One region of the Sphingomonas sp. FW306-05-A genome, then DNA from elsewhere that is predicted to be linked to it. Evidence: riboswitches for the same ligand, from Rfam matches in the RefSeq annotation. Region 1 holds a riboswitch; each other region holds the start of a gene.
What was found. A riboswitch is a leader RNA that binds a small molecule or an ion and turns the genes downstream of it on or off. The one in region 1 is predicted to bind cobalamin.
Positions count from the first base shown of each region.

Region 2: it holds a riboswitch for cobalamin, as region 1 does, so the genes downstream of both, AC3WJR_RS16520 (TonB-dependent receptor plug domain-containing protein) here and AC3WJR_RS07675 (TonB-dependent receptor) in region 1, are expected to answer to the same signal.
Region 3: it holds a riboswitch for cobalamin, as region 1 does, so the genes downstream of both, cobW (cobalamin biosynthesis protein CobW) here and AC3WJR_RS07675 (TonB-dependent receptor) in region 1, are expected to answer to the same signal.

Region 1 is NZ_JBYSXN010000001.1:1,682,396-1,687,396, forward strand. Features, by position in the region: gene AC3WJR_RS07655 (prolyl hydroxylase family protein) at 1-49, shown strand, start outside; gene recJ (single-stranded-DNA-specific exonuclease RecJ) at 106-1,869, shown strand; tRNA gene AC3WJR_RS07665 (tRNA-Glu) at 1,939-2,013, shown strand; gene AC3WJR_RS07670 (hypothetical protein) at 2,056-2,340, opposite strand; cobalamin riboswitch at 2,701-2,940, shown strand; gene AC3WJR_RS07675 (TonB-dependent receptor) at 3,147-5,001, shown strand, end outside.
Region 2 is NZ_JBYSXN010000003.1:40,989-45,989, forward strand. Features, by position in the region: gene AC3WJR_RS16515 (aminotransferase class I/II-fold pyridoxal phosphate-dependent enzyme) at 1-668, opposite strand, end outside; gene AC3WJR_RS16520 (TonB-dependent receptor plug domain-containing protein) at 672-2,606, opposite strand; cobalamin riboswitch at 2,741-2,945, opposite strand; gene cobU (bifunctional adenosylcobinamide kinase/adenosylcobinamide-phosphate guanylyltransferase) at 2,973-3,488, shown strand; gene AC3WJR_RS16530 (TonB-dependent siderophore receptor) at 3,700-5,001, opposite strand, start outside.
Region 3 is NZ_JBYSXN010000001.1:1,318,352-1,323,352, forward strand. Features, by position in the region: gene cobN (cobaltochelatase subunit CobN) at 1-1,514, opposite strand, end outside; gene cobW (cobalamin biosynthesis protein CobW) at 1,521-2,558, opposite strand; cobalamin riboswitch at 2,729-2,965, opposite strand; gene rfaE2 (D-glycero-beta-D-manno-heptose 1-phosphate adenylyltransferase) at 2,969-4,444, opposite strand; gene AC3WJR_RS06095 (hypothetical protein) at 4,463-5,001, opposite strand, start outside.

The DNA.
Region 1 (5,001 bases):
ATACATCATCACCAAATGGTTTCGCGAAGGCAGCTGGATCAAGTCCTGATCGGTCAACCGCGTCGCGGCCTTTGCGCGCCCGGCCCGATCCCCTACAGCGAGGCCGTGAACACCGTCCTCAATATTGACCGCTCGATCCTCGGCCAGCCCTGGCGCTGGCGTTTGCTCGAAACCGACGCCCGCGACCCGGGCTTCGCGCCCGACGACCTCGTCACCCAACTGCTGCTCGCGCGCGGGTGTTCGCGTGACGACATCGCGCTGTACAAGGCACCGAGCATCCGTGGCTTCATGCCCGACCCGTCGATCTTCCAGGACATGGACAAGGCCGCGAACCGGCTAGCCGATGCGGTCGTGGCAGGTGAACAGGTCGCAGTGTTCGGCGATTACGACGTCGACGGGGCCACGTCCGCCGCACTCGTCATCCTGCTGCTGCGCGATCTTGGGACAGAGGCCCGCCCCTATATTCCCGATCGCCTGACCGAAGGGTACGGTCCGACCGGTCCCGCGATGGTCCGACTGCACGATGAGGGCGCAAGCCTGATCATCACCGTCGATTGCGGCGCACAGGCGTTCGACGCGCTCGCGACCGCGCGCGAAGCCGGGGTCGACGTCGTCGTCGTCGACCACCACAAATGTGCCGCCGCGCTGCCGCTGACGCATGCGTTGGTCAATCCGAACCGTCTCGACGAGACCGATGGCGCGGCGCACGGTCACCTCGCCGCCGTTGGCGTTGCCTTCCTGCTCGCCGCGGCGCTGGTGCGCACATTGCGCGCACGCGGCTATTTCGAGACCCGTACCGAACCACGCTTGCTCGATCTGCTCGACCTTGTCGCGCTCGGCACGGTCGCGGACGTGGCACAACTCAAGGGCCTCAACCGCGCATTCGTCGCGCAGGGCCTGAAGGTGATGGCGCAGCGTCGCAATATCGGGCTGAACGCGCTCATTACCGCTTCGCGTCTCACGCGCGCCCCTACGTGCAGCGATCTCGGCTTCGCACTCGGACCGCGCATCAATGCGGGCGGGCGAGTCGGCAAGTCCGATCTCGGCGTGCGGCTGCTCACCACCCGCGATCAGGCCGAGGCGGATGCGATCGCGGTCGAACTGGATAGGCTCAACGAGGAACGCCGCGCGATCGAGGCGATCGTCCAGGAAGCCGCGGATATCATCGCGCAGTCCAAGAGCAACCGTGCGGTGCTCGTCGTCGCGGGGCATGGCTGGCACCCCGGCGTCATCGGCATTGTCGCGGGACGGTTGAAGGAGAAATACGGACGCCCGGCGCTCGTGATTGCGATCGACGATGCCGGGATGGGCAAAGGATCGGGCCGATCGATCCCGGGGGTCGACCTTGGCGCGGCAGTGCTGGCGGCAAAGGACTCGGAGCTGCTCGTCGCGGGTGGCGGGCACGCCATGGCGGCAGGGCTGACGATTGCCGAAGACCGAATCGCGCTTCTCGACGACTTCCTGAGCGACCGGCTCGACGCAGCGGTCACGCGCGCCATGGGCGACCGCGCCCTCTTGCTCGACGCGGTGCTGACGACCGCGGGCGTGAACCCGGAACTGGTCGCTGCGATGGAAGCGGGCGGCCCCTACGGCATGGGCTGGCCGCAACCGCGAATCGTCGCGGGACCGGTCCGCGTGATCAAGGCCGACATCGTCGGCAACGGGCATGTCCGGGCGATTGTTTCCGGGGACGGAGGCGGAACGCTCAAGACGGTCGCGTTTCGCGCAGCAGAAGGGCTGCTGGGCCAGGCCCTGCTCGGCGCCCCGCCCCACCGCCGCCTGTGGCTCGCAGGGCGCGCTAAACTGGACGACTGGGGCACGCGACCATCCGCAGAATTACACCTCGATGACGCAGCATGGGCAAATTGATGCGTAAAGCGCTTGACCGCCGCGCAGACTTTGCCTAACCGGCCCTTCGCTTCCCGAGCAATCGGGGACGGCCCCTTCGTCTAGCGGTTAGGACGCGGCCCTTTCACGGCTGAAGCACGGGTTCGATTCCCGTAGGGGTCACCATTTTGAAAAGCAGTTTTCAATATGGTGACGAGATTTAGAACATTAGAAACCGACCACGTATAAGTTGAGAATAGGGTGCCCAATCGGGCGTCCCTCTTGCGACGCGACTCCGCGCCCTCGATGTTTCAATTCCCGCCAACAGGCCAAGCGCAGATCGTGGCGCTTACACCCTAGACGAATGGTGTTCATACGCTCGATGAAGCCACGCGACAGCTTACGCTCCCCCACCACGCGTGTGTCATGGATGACCGTGTCAATATCCATGCCGTTCATCGCGGTGACCTCGTAATGAGTTGCGACGATGATACGTATCAGGCGGGATGCCATCAGCAAATACGTCTTGGCCGGTAGCAGACTAATCGAGGAATACCTGCATTTGGGACATCGTCGTCTGCACGCGACTAGTCGCGCACAACTGGAGTGAGTCCGTGACACGCTGACAATAGAGCATTCGATTTCAGTGTTCGGTTTGCCGACCAAGGCTGAGGCGGTGTCGGGTCAGGTACTCCGTAATGCAGCAATGCCCCAGACCTTGACATCGTGATGCATGCGCCCGTTCCCAACTCTCACTATTTGTTGAGGACCACCGAGTTTCCGTCTGGGCCGTTGCAATAGTCGCTTCGACCGATTGCCGGATGATCTTCGTCAGGATACACAGTCTCCGCTGACCTGTTCCAAGTGAAGAGGCCGGCATGATCGCGTCGGTGCCCCGAAAGGGGCTTAAAAGGGAACGCGGTGAGGGTGGCTCGCCACCTGAAGCCGAGGCTGTCCCTGCAACTGTAAGCGGCGAGCGCGATGCATTTCGCTTCTTCCTTGTTCGGAAGGAGCAGCCACTGGGCCGGTCGTGATGTCACGCAAGGCCTGGGAAGGCCGTGCATCGTGTGATGACCCGTGAGCCAGGAGACCTGCCGGCGTCTGGTCGCTCTTGCCTGGCCCAGGGGGTGGCCGCGGCACGGTACTCCGTCGAGCGACGACGTGTGCGGTGGGGACCGCACGGGCATGCGTGCCGGTCGCGATGGCGTCCGGCTGGCGCGGATGTCGGCCGTTCGCGGGAGGTCCCTGCCGGGTTCGCTCGACGCCCGGGGGTTACCATATTGCCGTTCCTGTCTTCTCGCCTCGCGTTCGCGGGCGCTTTGCTATCGCCTGTTCTCGCAGCACCGCTCACGGCCCAGTCCGCGCCTGCTTCCGACGCCGAGGACATCCTGGTTGTCGGCCAGCATGCCCAAGTCACGCTAACCACGCCAAATCAGACCGGCAGCCGCCTGCGCCTCACGCCGCTCGAGACCCCCGCGACGATCTCGGTCATCGATGGCGCCACGATCCGCGCGCGCGGCGACATGTCGGTGATCGACGCGACGAGCCGCGCACCGGGCATCAGCAACGCTGGCAATCCCGGCAATGGCGGCACCGCGCTCGCCGCGCGGGGCTTTAGCGGTCAGGGATCCGTGCTCCAACTGATCGACGGCGTACGGCTGTTCCCGGCTGCGGGCACGATCACCTTTCCGACCGATCCGTGGATGGTCGAACGGATCGACATCCTGAGTGGTCCGGCCTCGGTGCTCTACGGCCAGGGCGCGCTTGGCGGCGCGGTGAATGTCCTGATGCGCAAACCCGATACGCAGCGTACGCAAATGGAAGGCGAGATCGGCTATGGCTCGCAGAACAGCTTCCATGTGGCGGCCGATGCAGGGGGGCCGATCACCGAGCGCCTGTCCTATCGTATCGACGGCAGCTACCGCCGCTCCGACGGCTATGTCGATCGTGGCCAGTCGCGCAGCCATGCCGTGTCGGGGACGCTGCGCTGGGCACCGACCGACACGCTCGTCGTCACCGCGCGAGACGATTATGGCGACCAGAAGCCGATGCGCTATTTCGGTACGCCGCTGATCGACGGACGGCTCGACGACCGCATCCGGGAGCGAAACTACAACACGCGCGACGGCTATATTCGCTACCGCGACAACCGCACCAGCCTGCAGGTCGACTGGACGCCAAGCGATGCGGTCAGCGTCAGCAACCAGGCCTATCGCCTGACCTCCAAACGGTCGTGGCTCAATCTCGAAAGCTATTGCTGGATCGCCGCAGAAGGCGTCTGTTCCAACGGCAGTGGCAACGCCGGCACACCCGGCCGCATCCTCCGCACCGACATGACCGGGATCGTCCACGACCAGACGCAGTGGGGCGATCAGGGCAGCGTGACGCTCAGGACGGACGTCGCCGATGGCGTCCGCAACGACTTTGTCGTGGGCTTTGACGTCAACCTCATCAAACTCACCTACTCCCACAATTTCGGGTCTGATCCCCAGGCTTCGGAGGTCGATCCCTTCGCGTTCAATCCCGGTCTGATCGTCGATACGCAGGGGATCGCACCGCGCTATCGTACGCGCACCAACGAATATGCGGTCTTCGCCGAGGACCGGCTGAAGCTCGGCACGCACGTCTCGATCGTCGGTGGCGTGCGCTACGAGCGCGACAAGATCCGCCGCTGGTCGATCGACTATCCAGGCGGCGCAAGCACCGAGACGTTCGCGCTCGACAAGCGGCTGCACAATGTGACCTGGCGGGTCGGGAGCGTCTATCAGCCGATCCCGACGGTTTCGCTTTATGCGCAATATGCTACCGGCGTGGACCCGCTGGGGACGCTTACCACCTATTCGACCGGGCAGGTGCAGTTCAGCAACGCGGTGGGCGATCAGGTTGAAGTCGGCGGCAAGGCGGTGTTCCTTGATGGTCGCGGCACCGCCACCCTCGCAGCCTATCGCATCGTCAAGAAACGCCTGCTGGCGCAACTGACCCCGACAAGCCCGGTCGAGCAGGTAGGCCAACGATCGGCCAAGGGCATCGAGGCCGCGGTATCGCTCGATCTGCCTTATGGTATCGGGATCGATGCGAACGGCAGCGTGCTCGACGCGACGTTCGACGACTTCGTCTCCGGCGGTTCGAGCTTCAACGGCAATACCCCGCCGGACGTGCCCGAGACTCTCGCCA
Region 2 (5,001 bases), on a different contig from region 1:
AGTCGCGGCGCATGATCGGTTCCTGCGATGACGAACCCTAGCCGAAGCCCGGGCAGGCCGTAGAATTTCCCGAACGAGCGCAACACGACGAGGCGGTCGTCGGCATCCGGGCACAGGCCCGGCGCGGGGTCGGCATAGGCTTCGTCGACCACCACGGTCATCCGCTGCGCCAGGGTGCGGAGCAGCGCGGGATCGGTGACGCGTCCATCCGGGTTGGCCGGGCTGGCGAGGACGAGCAGGTCGGCGTCCCCCACGCCGCCATGCTCCCGCGCGGGGGAACCGCTCGCAACGCCACGCAGCGCGTCCGCGAAGATCGCCACCGCGTCAGGCCATGCCGCGAGATGCCCCGCATAGCCCGGCCGCACCACGCACGGCCGCCGCGCAGCGATCACCGGCGCGAGCAGCCGCATCGCGAGGTCGCTCCCCGGCACCGCGACGACCCGCGCCGGATCGGCTACCCCGAACGCCTCCGCCGCGGCTGCCTCTAGCGCCGCGATCGCGCCCGGTTCGGGGAGCTGCTCCCACCCGAGCTGCACGTCCGCGACCGGCCACGCCCAGGGCGCGATCCCGGTCGACAGGTCGATCCATTCGTCTCCGCCGAACATTGCACGCGCGGCGTCCACGCGCCCGCCGTGCGCGTGGAACAGGGCAAGATCGCGCGCGCGCAACGCTCAATACGTCAGGCGGACGCCGCCGAAGGCAGCGCGGCCGGGCTGACCATATTGGTAGATCGTCTGGTATTTCGTATCGAACACGTTCTCGACCCGCCCGAACACCTCGACCTTCTTCGTAACCGGGAAGGACGCGCGCACGTCACCCAGCACATAACCATCGAGCCGCCGCGCGTTCGATGCGTTGTCGAAACTGTCCCCGACCGACGTCAGCGTCGCGCCGGTCGTCAGCCCGAAGCTCCAGCGGTAATCGGCGTTGACCGTGATGCTCTGGTTCGGCCGCCGCGCCAGCTTGCGCCCAAAGGTGGCGGTGCCGGCGGAACGGTCGACCGCATCGAGATAGGTGTAGCTCGCGCTCACCGTCAGCGGCTCGACCGGACGCAACAGCAGCGTCAGTTCCACCCCCTGCGCCCGAGTTCGTGCGATATTGTCATAGGTGCCGAACGGGCGATCGGCACAAATCCCGGTCAGGGCCGCGTCGCATGACACGAAGGTGATGAGATCGGACGAGTTGCGACGGAAGTAGGTCGCGCTCGCTTCGACCGCGCCGTTCAGCGCCTTTTGCGTTACCCCGGCATCCCAGCCGTCCGAGCGTTCCGGGCGCAGCGCCGTGTTCCCGTATTCGCTCTGCAACTGGTACAGCGTCGGCGCCTTGAAGCCTTCCGAATAGCTCGCGCGCAGGGTGGTCGCGCCGCCATTGGGCGAATAGACGCCGCTGCCCGAAAAGGTCGTCGCGCCGCCGAACACATTGTGGTCGTCATGCCGCACGCCGCCCGTCGCGGTCAGCCCGGTGATCGGGGTGACGGCCAACTGGCCGTAAACGCTGAACAGCCGCGCCCGGCCGCGCGTGACCGGCCCGCCGTAGCTCGACGAGGAAAAGCGCGACACTTCCCGCTCCGCGCCGAAGGTCGCGAACACCGCCGAGGTGACGTTCGCGGTCCCCTGATATTCCAGCCGGTCGTTGCGGCCGATCCCGCGGAACGTCTCGGTCGGGTCGCCATCGGGGTCGATGTTGCGCCGGTCGGTGTCGGTATGCGCATAACCGAAGCGGTTGCGCAGACGCCCGTCGAACAAGGCGGCGTTGAGCCCGGCATAGCCCAGCCATTGCTCCACATCGCCATATTCGCGCGTGTCGCCGAAGGTGAAGTTGGGCGGCGGGAAACCGTCGATGTCGGTCCGGCTGTTGGTATAGAAACCGCGCAGGTCGACCGAGACGTCGCGGGCCAGCGCGATCCCCAGGCTGCCGTTTGCGGCATAGTTGCGGTACCCGTCCCGCTCGGTGCCCGGGGCATAGGCCGAGATCCCGTCGGTGCTGTAATAGCCGCCGCCGAGGCTTGCCGAGACCGGCCCGACCTTGCCCGAGACGTTGGCGAACCCCTGCGCGGTGCCATAGCCGCCGCCCTCGGCGCGCGCGTTGATCGCGATCTGCTCGGTCGGCTGGCGGGTGATGAGATTGACGACGCCGCCGATCGCCTGGCTGCCCCACAGCACCGATTGCGCGCCGCGCAGCACTTCGATCCGCTGGATGTTGCCGATCAGCAGATTGCCGAAGTTGAACCCGCCACCGGGGGCGGAGGGATCGTTGAGCTTGATCCCATCGATCAGCGCGACGGTCTGGTCGCTGTCCGCGCCGCGGATGCTGACCGAGGTGGTCGTGCCGATCCCGCCGTTGCGCACAACGGTGACGCCGGGCGTCTGGCGCAGCAGGTCGGACACAACGACCGCCTGGCGCTCGGTGATCGTCGCGGTGTCGAGCACCGTGACCGACTGGCCGACGGTCTCCGCCGGGCGCGCCGCGCGGTTGGCGGTGACGACGATATCCTGCGATGCGTTAGCGGCTTGCTCCAGCGTGGCGGTGGATTGCGCGCTCTCGGCAAACACGGGCGCGGCGGCGGCGATGCTCGGCAACAGGATCAGATAGGCACAGGTCTTCACGGATTTTCCCCTTCGCAACAGCTACGGGGGCACGCACGGCGCTGAATCGGAATTCCGCTTTCCGCCCCGCGCACGACCCCAACCACGTCGTCTCACGAGGAAAACCTCGATCGCGCGGCACACCCCGGCCGGACGAAGGACAACCGCGACAGGCAGGTCTCCTGGCTCCCGGGTCGTCGTCTGGCTCGGCCTTCCCGAATCCGGAGATCCAGTGGCGCACGAATGGAGCAAGACTCGCCGGTCACAGTTGCGGGGACAGCCCCGGATGACGCGCGTGCCCGCGCGCTTCCGGGTTCCCTTTTCATCCCATCTCTGGGAACCTGTCGCATCGGCGCGTCTAGAGCGCGCTTTGGGCAAGGGCAAGATGTGACACGGACGACACTATTCCTGGGCGGTGCCCGCTCTGGCAAGAGCCGCTTGGCGCAGCAAACGGCGGAGGCCTGCGCGGGACCGCTCGCCTATCTCGCCACCGCCGAGGGCCGCGACGGCGAGATGGCGGACCGGATCGCGCGGCACCGCGCCGACCGGGGCGAACGTTGGCGCACGGTGGAGTGCCCGCTCGCGCTGCCCGCGGCGATCGCTTCGGTCGAGACGGGCGCGGTGCTGGTCGATTGCCTGACGCTGTGGCTGTCCAACCTGATGCTCGGCGAGCATGACATTGCGGGGGCGACGGACGATCTGCTGGGTGCCATCGCGGGGAGTCCGCTGCCGATCGTGATCGTGACGAACGAGGTGGGGATGGGGATCGTCCCCGATCATCCGCTCGGCCGCAGCTTCCGCGATGCGGCGGGGCGGCTCAACCAGGCGGTGGCGGGGCAAGTCGATGCGACCTATTTCGTCGCGGCGGGGCTGGTGCTTCCGTTGCAGCGGTTTCCCGGCTGAGAGGGCGACGGTCTTGGGAGTCCGGCCCCTCCCACTACCGTTCGCCCTAAGCGCAGTCGAAGGGCCGCCCACCACGCAAACCGAGGCTTGCGGGGGAGAGGGGCTTCGACTTCGCTCAGCCCGAACGGATTGGGGGTGGCGAGCAGGAACAAGCGCCCCGATGGGTTCGGGCGACCGAACAGGCTGGCGATCACCCTCGAAACACCTTGGCCTAGCCGTGAACCTGAACGCTGAACCGCACCGTCCGCGGCGAACCAGGAAACACCCACACCGGGCTGTACGAACTTTGTGCATAACGCGCATCGAACAGATTGTCCGCTTCGACCCGAAGCGAGACATGCCGCGACACGCCGTATTCGGCGGACGCCTTGGCCTTCACGTAACCCGGCAGCACCAGCCCGCTCGCATCGATCGCGCCCGCACGGTCGCCGACATAGGCCACCCCCGCGCTCCCCGACAGGCCGAGCCCGGGCGTGGGACCGAACCGCCCGAGCACGAACACGCCGCCGCTATGCTCGGGCACGTTGAGCACGCGGTCGGTCGCGAAGGTGGCGTCGTCGGTGCGCGCGCGAGTCCAGGCGTAATTGGCGACGACCTGCCAGCGCGGCCCCAGCTTGAGCGATCCGTCGAGTTCGATGCCCTTGCTCGACAATTGCCCGACCGGCGCGAGATAGCCGGGGTCGGTCGGGTCGTTGGTGAGGATGCCGCGTTTGGTGATGTCGAACCACGTTGCCGCGACGTCGATCCCGCGCCAAGCCCCGGAGACCCCGACTTCATAGCCCTTGCCCGTCTCCGGCCCGAAGCCGGTGCCGAACCGGTCGGTGCCCGAGTTGAGCAGGAAGCTCTCCCCCCAATTGGCGTGGAGCGCGACATGCTCAGCGACCTGATAGCGCGCGCCGACCCGGCCGTTCACGGGGGCATCGACGCGCCGCACGGTGAGCCCGGTGCGCAGATTGGCGAGCCGCTGGCGGTACGGATCGACGCGAAGCCCGCCCGACAGCGTCAGCCGTTCGGTCGCTTCCCACATGTCCTGGACATAGACCGTTCCCGCCCAGCGCTTCTCGCGATTGTCGACGAACGGGATCGGGGTCGGCCCCGGCATGCCGTAGACCGGCGTGTCGACATTGATCGCATAAGGCGCGGCGGCGGTCGGGGTGCGGCGGAGGTAGCGGTCCTGATAGTCGAGATAATAGCCCTTCACGCCGACAGCGACGCGATGCGCGCCGATCCGCCCGGACAGTTCGGCGCGCGCGGACAGGTCGTCGACCGCGTAATCGCGCTGGCGGCGTTGCCGCCACAGCGTGCGGTCGTCGGGGCGGAGCTGGACATGATCCGATGAGAACCCCGTCAGCGTTCCCGTGCGATAGGCGACTCCGCCGTTCAACGACCAGCCATTGCCCAGCCCGAACACGCCGGTCACTTGATGCCGCTGGTTGCGGAAGCGCGTCAGTCCGTCGCCGGGCTCGCCATAGAAACGGGTGCGCGGCACGGCATTGGCGTCGCCGCGGATCGC
Region 3 (5,001 bases), 360 kb from region 1:
AGATCGTGATATCGCTCGGCCCGCATCTGCGGATCGCCGCGTTCGGGCTGAAGCGCGATCAGGCCAGCGCCGGTGTCGATCGCCGCAAAATGGAAGGCATCGCCGCGGACGGCACGGTCGGTCTCCGGCAAGCCCCAGGCGTCGCACAGGTCGGCCTGCAGTCGTGCCGGAAGGTCGGCCAATGCCTTGCGGTAGGCCGCAACCGCCCAAGTCATTGTATTATCGAGAACATCACCCGCAACGTTCGTCACTTTCGCCGGATCGACCGCATAGCCCGCCACCGCCAGATCCCCCAGCATAGCGCCCACCGACGCAATCGCATCGAGCCCCACCGCATGCGCCATCTGATGCGCCTTGCCGGGATAGGTCGACAGAACGATCGCGATCCGTCGTTCCGCAACCGGCGTGGCGGCAAGCCGCGCCCACCCGTCCACCTGTGCAACGATCGCTATGATCCGCGCCGGATCAGGCCGGTGCTCGCGCCGCGCATATTGCAGATCGGCGTCGCGCGGCGCGGCCTCCTTGAAGCTCGCAACGCCTGCAAAGACGCGCCCATCCACCTCAGGCAGAACGACATGCATCGCCAGATCCGCCGGAGACAACCCGCGCGGCGCGTCCAGCCAAGCCGCGCGATCCGACGTCGCCAGCGCCACCTGAAACACCGGCACCCCGGCCCCGTCGAGCGGCGTCACGCCCGCCGCATCGCTCGCCGAGAAAGCGGTCGCGTTGACCATCGCAACCGGCCCCAGCGCCGCCACCCACCGAGCGATCCAGCCGCGCGCGCCTGCCTCCTTGAGCGAGGGGACGAACAGCCCGATCGCGTCATATCCCTTGGCGGCGAACGCCGCGTGCAGCGCCGCAATCGGCGCGACATCGGCGGCCAGCAGGTACGATCGATAGAAGACCAGCAGCACCCGCGGCTTGCGCGCCGTGATCGCGAACGCGGCGGGGCAGGAGGCCCCCGTGTCGGGTTGCCACCCACCAACCGCTGCGATCACTGGCGGGGTCGCGGCAAGGTCGTCAGCCAGCCCCGCCGCTGCCGCGAGTCCCTCGATCGCGGCCCGTGCAGCGTGTGCGCCGCCAAGATCGCACAGCCCCGCCAGTCTTCGCAGCGTCGCGACGGGCAGCGTCGAGGCCGCATCCAGCCGCGCATCCACGCGCCCGTCCGCGGGCAGCACCGCCAGTGCGATCCCGCGCTGCCGGGCGAGCGCGGCGACCTGCTGGACGCCGTAAGACCAATAAGCGGTACCCCCGATCAACCGGATTAGGATCCCCCTGGCCGCACCGAGCGTCCGTTCGACATAGGTATCGACCGAAAGCGGATGCGTCAGCTCGGCGAGATTGGCGAGCCGCAGCGTCGGCAGCGCAGGCCCCGCCGCCCGCCATCCAGCCGCGAACGCGCCGAGATCGCTGTCCGAGAAGGACAGCACTACTAGATCCGCGGCATCCTGCCCCAGATCGCGCGGGGTCGCCGCGTCGTCGATGCCATGCGTTTCGCGAAAGGCGACGTGCATCGTCGCTCAGCCGATCAGCGCCGCCCTGATTGCCACAGGATCCAGCCGATCGCGCTCTGCAATCACCACGAGTTGCGACGTGCGCGCTTCGTCGCTGCGCCACAGCCGATCATAATGCGTCCGCACCCGCGCCCCGACCGCCTGCACGAGCAACCGCATCGGTTTCCCTGCCACTGCCGCATACCCCTTGACCCGCAGCACGTCGCCCTGCGCAGCAAGCGCCTCGATCCGCGATGCCAGTTCGGCGGGGTCGGCAATCTCGGGCCATGCCACGACGATGCTGTCGAAGTCGTCATGCTCATGCTCATCCTCGCCGTCATGATGCGACGGGCGCGCGGCGATATCGTCCTCCGCCGCGGCACCCAGCCCGAGCACGATCCGCGGATCGATCACGCCGTCGACGAGCTCAATCACGGGGAGCGTGCGTCGCATCTCGGCAGCGATCAACTTGCGCGCAACCACAACCGCGTCTACCCCGGCGAGGTCGCATTTAGTCAGCAGCACCAGGTCCGCGCACGCGAGCTGATCCTCGAACACTTCGGACAAGGGCGTCTCGTGGTCGATACTGGGGTCAGCCGCGCGCTGCGCATCGATCGCATCCAGGTCGGGCGCGAACCGCCCCGCCGCGACGGCCTCCGCGTCGGCGAGCGTGATGACCCCATCGACGGTAATCCGCGACCGGATCGCAGGCCAGTCGAATGCCTTGAGCAAAGGCTTTGGCAATGCCAGCCCCGATGTCTCGATCAGGATATGGTCGGGCCGGGGATCGAGCGCGAGCAACGTTTCGATCGTCGGGATGAAATCGTCCGCGACCGTGCAGCAGATACAGCCATTGGCAAGCTCGACGATGTTCTCCGCCGGGCAATCGGGGATCGCGCAGCCCTTCAGGATGTCGCCATCGACCCCGAGGGTGCCGAATTCGTTGACCACGACCGCGAGGCGTCTGCCACCAGCGGAACGGATCAGATGGCTGATCAACGTCGTCTTGCCTGCTCCCAGGAAGCCGGTGACGATGGTGACGGGAACTTTGGATAGATCGGACATGCTCTTCCCCGCGGCGCGACAGCAACGAACGGAAGGGGCCGATTACGGACGGCGCGCGACGGCGGACGAGCGCCGAATGCCGCCCGAGCCACGCACCGATGCAGCCCCAGCCGCATAGGCTCGTCGCTCAGACGGAGAACCGTGCCGCGGCCATCCCCTGGGCCAAGGCAAGAGCGACCTTATCGCCGGCAGGTCTCCTGGCTCGCGGGTCATCGCTCGAGCATCGCCTTCCCAGACGTCCGGTCCGAAGACCGGTGCAGTCCAGTGGCCGCCCGCTCCGAGTGGAGGGGGCATGACGCTTTCGCTCACCGCTTACAGTTGCAGGGACAGCCGCGGATTTGGGGGAAGCCCCCGCACCGCATTCCCATTCAAGCCCCTCGCGGGGCACCGGCGCGATCAACGAGAACCGTTTAACGGTTCTCGACTATGACTGTAGCGCAGACCGCCGGACTTGCCAATTCGCTTGTCGTTGGATCGGTAAGGCGTGTCCCCTCGCGCAGGATCGCGGTGGTCGACCGCCCGGCCAGCATCGGTGCGATGAACACCGTGCCCCCGCCGGACCGTACCAGATCCGCGCCGACGATATCATGCAGCGCATAGTCGCCGCCTTTGACGAGAACGTCCGGCCTGATGACGCGGATCAGCTCGAGCGGCGTGTCCTGCTCGAACGCGACGACGTGATCGACCGAAGCTAGTCCGCTCAGGACCTCGGCGCGATCAGCCAAAGCGTTGACCGGTCGCGTCGGGCCTTTCAGGCGCGTGACCGATGCGTCGTCGTTAAGCCCGACGACCAGCACGTCGCCCTGTCGTCGCGCCAGGTCGAGCAGTCGGACATGTCCGGCGTGAAGCACGTCGAAACACCCGTTGGCGAACACGATCCGCGCGCCCGTCTCGCGCGCATGCGCGAGCTTTGCGGCGAGCAGCGGCAACGGCACCAGCTTGGTCATGGCATGGTCGCGGCGGTACAACCGTTCTTCCAGGTCACCGCGCGAGACGACGCAGGTTCCCGGGCGGGAAACCGCGATGCCCGCGGCGACGTTCGCCTGATCAATCGCTGCGGCGATCGGCAGACCCTCGACGATTCCGACGACGAGCGCCGCCATGATGGTGTCGCCTGCGCCCGTCACGTCGAAGACCTGCAAAGCCTCGGTCGGATGGTCGACGACGTCGCCATCGCGCGACACCATCAAAATGCCCTTCGCCCCGCGCGTCACGACGAGATATTCCAGCGCCATCGCGTCGAGCACGGTTGCGGCGCGATCAGCGATGCGGTCGTCGGCGCAGTCGCCGAATAGCGCGTGAAATTCGCGCGCGTTGGGTTTGAGCAGGAATGCGCCCGTGTACCGCGCGCGGTCGGCGCACTTCGGGTCGACGAACGTCGGTACGCCGTGCTCCCGCGCGATTGCCAACAACGTCGGCAGATCGGTGAGTGCGCCTTTATCATAGTCGGAGAAGATAACCGCGCGGACGCCGTCCAACCGTGCCTCGAAGCGCCGCGCAAGTTCGTTTCGCGCGGCTTCGCCGACGCTGCCGTCATGGTCGATCCGCGCGATCTGCTGCACGCCCGATATCACGCGGGTCTTCTGCGTGGTGTGTCGTCCCGGGTCGAAGACGCAGTCGAGCACCACCTTGTAGTGTTCCATCATCCGACCAAGGTCCTGCCCGGCAGCATCGTCCCCGCAGATTGTCAGCAGGGTGCAGCGTTGTCCCAGCGCTACCACGTTCGCCGCCACGTTCGCCGCACCACCGGGACGGATATCTTCGCGCGCCGCCCTGATGACGGGCACGGGGGCTTCGGGCGAGATTCGGGTGGTTTCGCCGATTATGTAGCGATCGACCATCGCATCGCCGACGACGAGAATTGAGGGCGCAAGTGCGTCGGTCATCCGATTAGCCCTCTCATGTCAGCGCCATCCTGCGATCTGCGAAAGCTCGCTTCGCGCGGCGAGCGCCGGCCAGCGACTCGCCCAGCCGCTGCCGTGATCCTGGCCGGCAACGATGACGATGGACGCATGCGTGGTGGGCCCCATCCGGGCGACGAAGCTCCGCGCGACCGACGAGTCGACGACCTTGTCCTCCGACCCGACGAAGTGAATCTGTGGCAGGTTCGAAATCACAGCCGCATCCGTCGCGGGATCGATCGAGCGGGACAGCGGGGTCAAATGCCGGGCGCGGACCCATTGCGCGAGGTCGAGATTGGCCGCGACGGTGATCAACCCGGCGACATCCTGACGTCGTTCCGCCAGCAGTGCCGCCAGCGCGCCACCGCCCGAGTAGCCGACCAGGATGATCCGCGGCCTGTTCGTCTCGCGCTTGAGCCGGTCCAGCGCCACGTTCGCGCTGTCGATGACGTCGACCGACAGGCGCGCGATGCTCCAGTAATCGCTGTGACAGGTGCGACCGCGCGGATGATATTGGCAGGGGCGCGCAAGCCACGCCACCG